One region of the Arthrobacter sp. 05N33_2 genome, then DNA from elsewhere that is predicted to be linked to it. Evidence: riboswitches for the same ligand, from Rfam matches in the RefSeq annotation. Region 1 holds a riboswitch; each other region holds the start of a gene.
What was found. A riboswitch is a leader RNA that binds a small molecule or an ion and turns the genes downstream of it on or off. The one in region 1 is predicted to bind thiamine pyrophosphate.
Positions count from the first base shown of each region.

Region 2: linked by a shared signal. The riboswitch ahead of thiO (glycine oxidase ThiO) and the one ahead of AC1DHX_RS14350 (bifunctional hydroxymethylpyrimidine kinase/phosphomethylpyrimidine kinase) in region 1 are both predicted to bind thiamine pyrophosphate.
Region 3: linked by a shared signal. The riboswitch ahead of AC1DHX_RS04990 (ECF transporter S component) and the one ahead of AC1DHX_RS14350 (bifunctional hydroxymethylpyrimidine kinase/phosphomethylpyrimidine kinase) in region 1 are both predicted to bind thiamine pyrophosphate.
Region 4: linked by a shared signal. The riboswitch ahead of thiC (phosphomethylpyrimidine synthase ThiC) and the one ahead of AC1DHX_RS14350 (bifunctional hydroxymethylpyrimidine kinase/phosphomethylpyrimidine kinase) in region 1 are both predicted to bind thiamine pyrophosphate.

Region 1 is NZ_JBFTNJ010000038.1:23,725-25,915, reverse strand. It holds gene AC1DHX_RS14355 (Rne/Rng family ribonuclease) at 1-619, shown strand, start outside; TPP riboswitch at 768-865, shown strand; gene AC1DHX_RS14350 (bifunctional hydroxymethylpyrimidine kinase/phosphomethylpyrimidine kinase) at 902-2,191, shown strand, end outside.
Region 2 is NZ_JBFTNJ010000049.1:21,169-23,359, forward strand. It holds gene AC1DHX_RS15920 (ferritin-like fold-containing protein) at 1-402, shown strand, start outside; gene thiE (thiamine phosphate synthase) at 440-1,138, opposite strand; TPP riboswitch at 1,165-1,285, shown strand; gene thiO (glycine oxidase ThiO) at 1,279-2,191, shown strand, end outside.
Region 3 is NZ_JBFTNJ010000004.1:133,474-135,664, forward strand. It holds gene AC1DHX_RS04985 (ABC transporter ATP-binding protein) at 1-457, opposite strand, end outside; gene AC1DHX_RS04990 (ECF transporter S component) at 486-1,133, opposite strand; TPP riboswitch at 1,200-1,343, opposite strand; gene AC1DHX_RS04995 (heme-degrading domain-containing protein) at 1,531-2,076, shown strand; gene AC1DHX_RS05000 (DUF4235 domain-containing protein) at 2,116-2,191, shown strand, end outside.
Region 4 is NZ_JBFTNJ010000032.1:32,439-34,629, reverse strand. It holds gene AC1DHX_RS13420 (amidohydrolase family protein) at 1-151, opposite strand, end outside; gene AC1DHX_RS13415 (GNAT family N-acetyltransferase) at 155-520, opposite strand; TPP riboswitch at 731-838, shown strand; gene thiC (phosphomethylpyrimidine synthase ThiC) at 834-2,191, shown strand, end outside.

The DNA.
Region 1 (2,191 bases):
CAACATCGCTGCCGCAGCGCACGCCGCGCACCTGCACGACGGGGAGGCAGCCGCAGCCAGCGACGCCGGGGCCCGCCAGGCCGCCGTCGACGCCGTCACGCAGCTCGCAGCCGCCGACGAGGCAGCCGGCCGCCCCGCAACGGTGCTGACGTTTGGCGGCGAGCAGGTGGCCCTGCCCTTCGTCGAGCACGCGGAGGACGCGCCGTCACCGGCCCTGACCCTGGACCTGCTGACCGAGGCCTTCGCAAACCTGGGCGAAGCCGAGGCCGGCAAGCCGGACCAGGCCGCCGGCCTGGCGGCCGGTCAGGCAGCAGCTGTTGCCGCACCGGAAGCCACGGCGCCCGAGGCGCCGTCGGCCGTCCGCGCTGCGGAGGCGCCGGCGTCACGCACAGCTGACACCACGACGCTGCGCGGCCGCCGCGGGCGCCGCAACCGGAGTGCCAGCCGCGCCCAGGGCGCAGCCAACGAAACCTCCGTGGAGCACCGCGAGGCAACCCGGCCGGCCGCGGCCGGATCGGTCCACGAGGCCAAGGCTCCCGCTGCGGCCGGGCCTGCGTCCATCCCGGCCGGCAACGAGCCGATCATCCTCGGCGTCGGCGTGCCGGCGTCGGAGCTGTAGTCCTCCGCGACTGACCACGTCCCCGTCCGGTCATTATTTCGACTGGTCGGGCCGCGGGTCCGGGTCAGGGCAGACGTAACATACGTCCGCCCGGGCCCGGGCCCGCTCGTGCGTTAACGGGTTCTCCGGGTGGCAAGGGCTAGGCTGGAACACTGACACGGGGTGCCGGGCATCGGGCCGGCTGAGATCCAGACCCGTTGAACCTGTCCGGTTAGCACCGGCGAAGGGATGTCTTCCTTGTCCGCGAAATCGAATCCGTCCGAGTTCCTCCCGCCCAATTTTCTGCACAACGAGTCTCTGCCGGCCCCGCCGCGCATTCCCCGCGTGCTGGCCATCGCCGGCTCCGATCCCTCCGGCGGGGCCGGAATCCAGGCCGACCTGAAGAGCATCGCGGCGAACGGCGGCTACGGCATGGCCGCCATCACCGCCCTGACAGCGCAGAACACGCAGGGCGTGCGCGCCGTCCACGTCCCCCCGGCGGCGTTCCTCACGGCGCAGCTGGACGCCATCAGCGACGACATCGGCATCGACGCCGTCAAGATCGGCATGCTCGGTGACGCCGCCGTGATCGACGCCGTCCGCGGCTGGCTGGAAAAGGTGCGCCCCGCCGTCGTGGTCCTGGACCCGGTGATGGTCGCCACCAGTGGTGACCGTCTCCTGCAGGAATCCGCCGAGGCCGCCCTGCAGGCCCTCCTGCCGCTGGCGGACCTCATCACGCCCAACCTCGCCGAACTCGCCATCCTGCTCAAGGAACCCGTCGCTGCCGACTGGTCCGAGGCCCTGGCGCAGGGCAAGCGGCTGGCCGCCCTGACCGGCACCACCGTCCTGGTTAAGGGCGGACACCTCCAGGGCGCCGAGCCGGGGGACGGGCATGCCCACGACGCCGACGGCCACGACGCCGACGCCGGCACCGGCTGCCCGGATGCGCTGGTCAACACCGGCGGCCTGCTCGGCCAGGAAACGGTGGTGGTGCCGGGGGAGCGGATCGCGACGCGCAACAGCCACGGCACCGGATGCTCCCTGTCCTCGGCCATGGCCACCGTGCAGGCCCGGGTGGGGGACTGGGAAGCGGCGCTGCGGGAAGTCAAGCCGTGGCTGCTGGGCGCGCTCCGCGGAGCCTCGGCCCTGGACGTCGGCTCGGGCAACGGCCCGGTCCACCACTTCCACCACCTGCAGCACCTCCAGGCCGGGCACGGTCCGGCGGCGGGGGAGTTCGCCGCAGCCCTGCGGGCAGGAGCCGCGGATGATCTTGAGGCGATCTACGCCCTGGACTTCGTCCGCGGACTGGCCGACGGCACCTTGCCCGAGCACGAGTTCGCGTACTACCTCGCCCAGGACGCCATCTACCTCAACGGCTACTCCCGGGTCCTGGCCCGGGCCGCGGCGATTGCCCCCACCGAGGCCGAGCAGCTGTTCTGGGCCCGTTCGGCGCAGACCTGCCTGGAAGTCGAATCCGAGCTGCACCGTTCCTGGCTCAGCACCCGCCCCACGGCCTCCACCCTGGGCCCGGTCACGAAAGCGTATGTGGACCACCTGCTGGCCGCCTCGGTCTCCGGCAGCTATGGCGTCCTC
Region 2 (2,191 bases), on a different contig from region 1:
CGCACGCGCCCGTCGGACTGGTACGAGGCCCTCATGAAGGCCTACGTGATCGACACGGTCGCCGCGGACTTTTACGGCGTCGTGGGCCGGTACGTCGACGCCGCGACCCGTGAGTTGATCGGGCAGGTCCGCTCCACCGGTGAGTCCACGGCCGTGCTGCAGGCGCGCATCAAGGCGGCCCTGGCCGATGACCCCCGGCTGGCGTCGCGCCTGGCGTTGTGGGCCAGGCGTCTGCTGGGGGAAGTACTGAACCACGCCCAGCGTGTCAGCGCTGAGCACGCGTTCCTCGGCGGACTGTCGGGGCTGGACGACGCCGGCGCCCGGGCGCTGGTCAATGGCCTGGCGGCCGAACTTGCAGCGAACCACGCGCGCCGGATGACGGAGCTGGGTCTCGCCGGATAGTTTCAGTGCCGGCCGGCATCACTGGCTGGGGACCTGCTTAGGATGCGGCGGCGTCCAGCGCCGCCAGCAAGGCTCCGGCGGCGTGGGCCGGATCAGTGGCGTCGGTGATCGCCCGGACCACGACGATCCGCCGGGCACCGGCATCGACTACCTGCTCCACGTTACTGAAGTCGATCCCGCCGATCGCGAACCACGGCAGCGCGCTTTCGTTGACCTTGCTTGTTCCCTCCGCGTCCGCCCCGCCGATCGCCTGGGCGGCGTAGCGCACCAGATCGAGGCCGACGGCGGCGCGTCCGGGCTTGGTGGGCGTCGCCCACACGGGTCCCACACAGAAATAATCGAGCCCTTTGCGGCCTGGCGCGGCAGCGATGGCGGCGTCCACCTGCTTCGGGCTGTGGGTGGACAGGCCGATCACGGCGTCCTTGCCGAGAAAGCCGCGGGCGGCGTCGAGCGAAATGTCCTTCTGGCCGACATGGAACACCGGAGCCCCGGACAGGGATGCGATGTCCGCCCGGTCATTGACGGCCCACAGCCGCCCGTGGCGCTGCGCTGCGGTGTGCAGGACCTCCAGCAGTTCCAGCTCCTCGGAGGCCTCGAGCGACTTGTCGCGCAACTGGATGATGTCCACGCCGCCGGCGAAGGCGGCGTCCACGAAGTCCTCGAAGTCGCCGCGGTCCCTGCGGGCGTCGGTGCAGAGATAGAGGCGGGCGGTGGTGTGGAGGGGGTCCTGGCTCATGGGACCAGCCTAGTTCCTCTAAACTGGGCGCATACCGCGGGAGCCCGCAGCAGCCATGTCGCCGCTGCCCGGCTGAGAGGGCGTCAGAGCCGACCGCTTGACCTGATCCGGCTAGTACCGGCGTAGGGAAGGAATTCTTCATGGGCACACGAGCAGGCCGTGCGGCCGGAGCCGCAAATGACGCCGACGCCCAGGTTTGTGACACGGGGCCCGGTACCGCAGAGGGAATCATCGCGGGGGATACGACTGCCGACGTAGCCGTGATCGGCGGCGGGGTGATCGGCTATGGCATCGCGTTCGAGGCCATCCGCTCGGGCCGATCCGTGGTCCTGATCGATGATGCTCCCGGCAGCGGAGCCAGCTGGGCCGCGGCCGGCATGCTGGCCCCCGTGAGTGAACTGCACTACCAGGAGGAACAGCTCCTGGGACTGATGCTCGAGGCCTCCCGGTTGTGGCCAGGATTCGCTGCGGCTCTCGACGCCGGTGCCGCCGGCGCGGATTCCCCGGCGGGTACCGGCTACTTAACGACGCCGACCCTGGCGGTGGGGGCCGACGCGGCGGACCGGCGCGCGCTCGCGGACTTGAGGGAAGTCCAGAAGGCATGCGGCCTGGCCGTGGAGCCACTGACAGTGCGCGAGGCGCGCACCCGGGAGCCCCTCCTGAGTCCCGGCATCTCGTGTGCCTTCGACATCCCGGCCGACCACCAGGTGGACCCCCGCCTGCTGATCACCCGGCTCGCCGGCGTGCTCGGTGCGGAAGGCGGCAGCTTCGTCCGGCGGCGCGCGGCAGGCCTGCTGTGGCAGGACGGACAGGTGGCGGGTGTGCGGTTGGCCGGCGGCGGTACCGTGCGGGCTGCCGAGACCGTGGTCGCCAACGGGCTCGGCGCCGCCGCGCTCGAGGAGCTACCGGCCGGGCTGGCGCTGCCGCTGCGGCCCGTCTACGGCGACATCCTCCGGCTCCGCGTGCCTCCGCATCTGCAACCGCTGCTCACGGCCACCGTGCGGGGCATGGTGCGCGGCATCCCGGTGTACATCGTCCCCCGCCAGGACGGCA
Region 3 (2,191 bases), on a different contig from region 1:
CCAGCGGCAGCTGTCCCAGCCCGACGTCGTCGAGGGCCTCTCGCACCCGCGGCCAGATCTCCGCCGCCGGGACGGCGAGGTTCTCCGCCCCGAAGGCGACGTCGTCGCCGAGGCGGGAGAGCACCACCTGCGTTTCCGGGTCCTGCTGCACCAGCCCGGCGCGGCCGCGCCGCGCCCGTGGCGCGGCGCCGTCGATCAGGAGGCTGCCGGTCTCGTCTGTGTTCTCGGCGTCGCCGGAGTCGCCGGGGTCCCCGGAGTCGCCGTCGCCCAGAACGCCGGCCAGGGCGTGGAGCAGCGTCGACTTGCCGGCGCCGGAGGGCCCCAGCAGGAGCACGCGCTCCCCCGGCCGGATGTCCAGGTCAAGGCCGCTGACCGCGGGCCTGGTCCGTCCGGCATGCCGCCAGCCCCAGCCGCGGGCCGTGACGGCGGCCGGCCGGACGCCCGGTGAAGATCTCATGATTCTCTGCAGGATTCAGCGACGGGGCTCAGGAGAAGACGGGCTCCGTGGCGGCCTTGCGGGAGGCAAAGGAGCCCAGCACTCCGGTTTTCGCCAGGCCGCGGGTGGCGAGCCAGGCCAGTCCGCCGGCAATCACTGCGCCGGAGATCGTGGTGAAGACGATGTAGGCGAGCTTGTCGCCGGCTTCGTAGGCGATGTTCCAGCCCCACGGCAGGAAGGAATCGTTCAGGCCGCAGAAGAGGCCCGCGCCGGCGCCGGCCAGCACGGAGACGGGCAGGTTGAACTTCTTGTAGAGGAAGGCCGCGAAGACCAGTTCGGCGCCGAGGCCCTGCAGGATGCCGGAGATCAGCACCGTGGTGCCGTACTGCGAACCCATGATGAGCTCGCCGGTGGCCGCGACGGTTTCGCAGAAGAGCGCGGCGCCCGGCTTGCGGATGATGAGCATGCCCAGCACCGCCGGGATCATCCAGCCGCCGGCGTAGAGTCCGCTCAACGGCGGGTAGACCGCGTTGACCGGAGTCGAGATCAGGTTCGCGCCCTGGGACCAGGCCCAGAAAATGACGCCGCCGGCAACGGCGATCAACGCGGCCACCACAATGTCCACCACGCGCCAGCTGTAGTTGCGCCGGGCGGATGAACGGCTGGCGGAACCATGCTGTGCTGAAATATCTGTCATGTCGTCCTCCTGAGGAACAGGAGGGGAGGGTGCGCCGGCCGGTCTCGGCTTCCGCCGCCCTCCGCGCACCCTGAGAACTCGACTCCCTTGCGCCGGTACTAACCGGATCAGGTTCGAGGGTCTGCGGCTGTCCGCACTCTCAGCGCCCACCAAAGGTTTCCCCGGATTGTTCCGGCGATGCCCGACGGCGGCGCTCCCCTGTCGTAATTATTTTCGCCCTTGTGGGCTGGCTCAGTTTACACCCGGACGGCCGGGTTTTCAGTGGTGTGCCGTCACAATCGTGGACCGGACGGCGGCAGTCCCGGCGGCCCGGAAATCCCTCTTGGTAGAGTCGTCGTGCCGGACCCCCGGACCCGCCAGCGGGCGGCCTCGTCACCCACCGGAAAGCTGGAATATTTTGTCGCACACACCGGTCACCCAAGATCCCTCCGGGGAATACGATCCCGACTCGAGTGAGCCGCAGCCGCGGGGTTCCCTGGCGGCGCTTATCGGCCGCGTGCTGGCCGAGATAGAGGCGCTCCAGTTCGCGTCGTTCAGCAAGGATGACGCCTTGGACCTCGGGCTCCTCCTTGTCGAGCTGGGCAGGCAACGCTCGCTGCCCATCGCCGTCGACATCACCAAAGGCGAGCAGGTGCTCTTCCACGCCGCGCTGGACGGCGCCACACCGGACAATGAGCGCTGGATCAACGCCAAAAAGCGCACCGCCATGCGGTACGAGGTCCCGTCCCTGCTGGTGGGCCTCCAGGCCCGCGCCGCCGGCGGAAGGATCGAGGACAACGCCTGGTGGGATCAGTCGGAGTTCGCCGCCCACGGCGGGGCGTTCCCCATCTACGTGCGCGGCACGGGCGCCGTCGCCGTCGTCACCGTCTCCGGCCTGCCCCAGAAGGCGGATCACGAACTCGTGGTCGAGGCCCTGCGGATGGTCCTCACCCCGGAACGCTAGGCTAGGGGAAAACCGTTCCCGTCCCAAGGAGACCGAAGAATGAACATCCTCATCAAGCTGCTCGGCACCGGCGTCAGCCTCCTGGCCGGCTTTGCCGGCACCAAGCTGGTGGACA
Region 4 (2,191 bases), on a different contig from region 1:
CGAGGCCGGGCATGACCCAGCCGTCGAGTACGAGGTCAGGCGCGGCGGCCGGACGGTGGAAGGTCAGCAGGCCGCCCACCGACCAGAGCCCGCGGCGTTCCTGGTCCGCCGCGGTGAGGATGGGGCCGCTGAACTCGATGATGCCGGTCATGACCTAAAGCCTAATCCGCATGACGATCCGCCGGCCAAGACGGTCCAGCCCCAGCTGCGCTTCGTGGATCCGCAGGGCGCCCAACGCCTGTCCTGGCTGGGCGAGTTCCTCGAAACCCCAGCTCGCATAAAACGGCGCATTGAACGGGACGCCTGCGAAGGTGCAAAGCGTCATCGATAAATAGCCACGGCTCCGGGCCGCATCAAGGGCCGCCTCCACCAGGGACCGTCCTATCCCCCGCCCGGCGGAGTCCGGCTGCACGGAGAGTTGTTCCAGATGGGCCTGGCCGCCGACCTCGTCAATGCGGGCAAACCCTACGGGCGGGTTTCCGGCGACAAGTATGAAGAGCGGCTCAACCGGCGTCGTCAACTCCGGAGCCGGGAGCGTCTGGTTCCCCAGCTCCGCTTCGAGGATGCGGTCTGCTGAGGCCTCGAGAACCGGCAGCGCCGGGATATCTTCCGGCGTCGCCGTCCGGATGCGGGGCAGCGCCCCTGGGCAGAGTCACCGTGCCACGCTAACACCGCGGTCCGCCGTCCGCGTCACACTCGAGGGCCGGCCGGAGGTGCGTGGTAGTTTCGTCTACGACCACACGGGTGCCCCTGCAGGGGCTGAGATCGGGCTGACGCAGCCTGCGACCGTTGAACCTGTCCGGGTAATGCCGGCGAAGGAAGTGAGCTTTTCCGTGAACACCCAAGTGACACAGCACAGCCCTGTCCAAATTCAGTCCGCAGCCACCACACAGTCGCTGAAGTCCCACTCGCTGGCCTTCAGCACGGACCCGGAGCATGGCATCCGCGTGCCGGTGACCGAGATCGCCCTGGAACCCTCCCCGGGCGGCATCCGGAACCCGCCGTTCCGGGTGTACCGCACTGCCGGCCCGGCCAGCGATCCGGTCCGCGGGCTGGAGCCGTTCCGCACCACCTGGATTGAGGCCAGGGCGGACACCGAACCCTACGCCGGCCGCGAACGGGAGCTGCTCGACGACGGCAAATCGGCGGTGCGCCGCGGTGCCGCGTCGGCCGAGTGGCGGGCCGGCCGGCCGGTGCCGCGCCGGGCCGTCGAGGGCAGGACCGTCACGCAGATGCGCTACGCCCGGGACGGTGTCATCACCCAGGAAATGCGGTTCGTCGCGCTGCGCGAGAACTGCGATGTGGAGCTGGTGCGCAGCGAGGTGGCCGCGGGCCGCGCGATCATTCCCAACAACGTCAACCACCCCGAATCCGAGCCGATGATCATCGGCAAGGCGTTCCTGGTGAAAATCAACGCCAATATCGGCAACTCCGCCGTGACCAGCTCCATCGCCGAGGAGGTCGACAAGCTCCAGTGGGCCACGCAGTGGGGCGCGGACACCGTCATGGACCTCTCCACCGGGGACGACATCCACACCACGCGCGAGTGGATCATCCGTAACTCCCCCGTCCCCATCGGAACGGTCCCGATCTACCAGGCGCTGGAGAAGGTCAACGGTGAGGCGAACGCCCTGACCTGGGAGATCTTCCGGGACACCGTGATCGAACAGTGCGAGCAGGGCGTGGACTACATGACCATCCACGCCGGCGTGCTGCTGCGGTATGTGCCCCTGACGGCCAACCGGGTCACCGGCATCGTGTCCCGCGGCGGCTCCATCATGGCCGGCTGGTGCCTGGCGCACCACCGGGAGAACTTCCTGTACACCCACTTCGATGAGCTGTGCGAGATCTTCGCACGCTACGACGTCGCGTTCTCCCTGGGCGACGGGCTGCGGCCGGGCGCGACGGCGGATGCCAACGACGCGGCACAGTTCGCCGAACTGGACACCCTGGCCGAGCTCACGCAGCGGGCCTGGGACTTCGACGTGCAAGTCATGGTGGAGGGCCCCGGGCATGTGCCCTTCCACCTCGTCCGGGAAAACGTGGAGCGCCAGCAGGAACTCTGCAAGGGCGCCCCGTTTTACACACTCGGGCCGCTCGTCACGGACATCGCACCGGGCTATGACCACATCACCTCGGCGATCGGCGCCACCGAGATCGCCCGCTACGGCACCGCCATGCTCTGCTACGT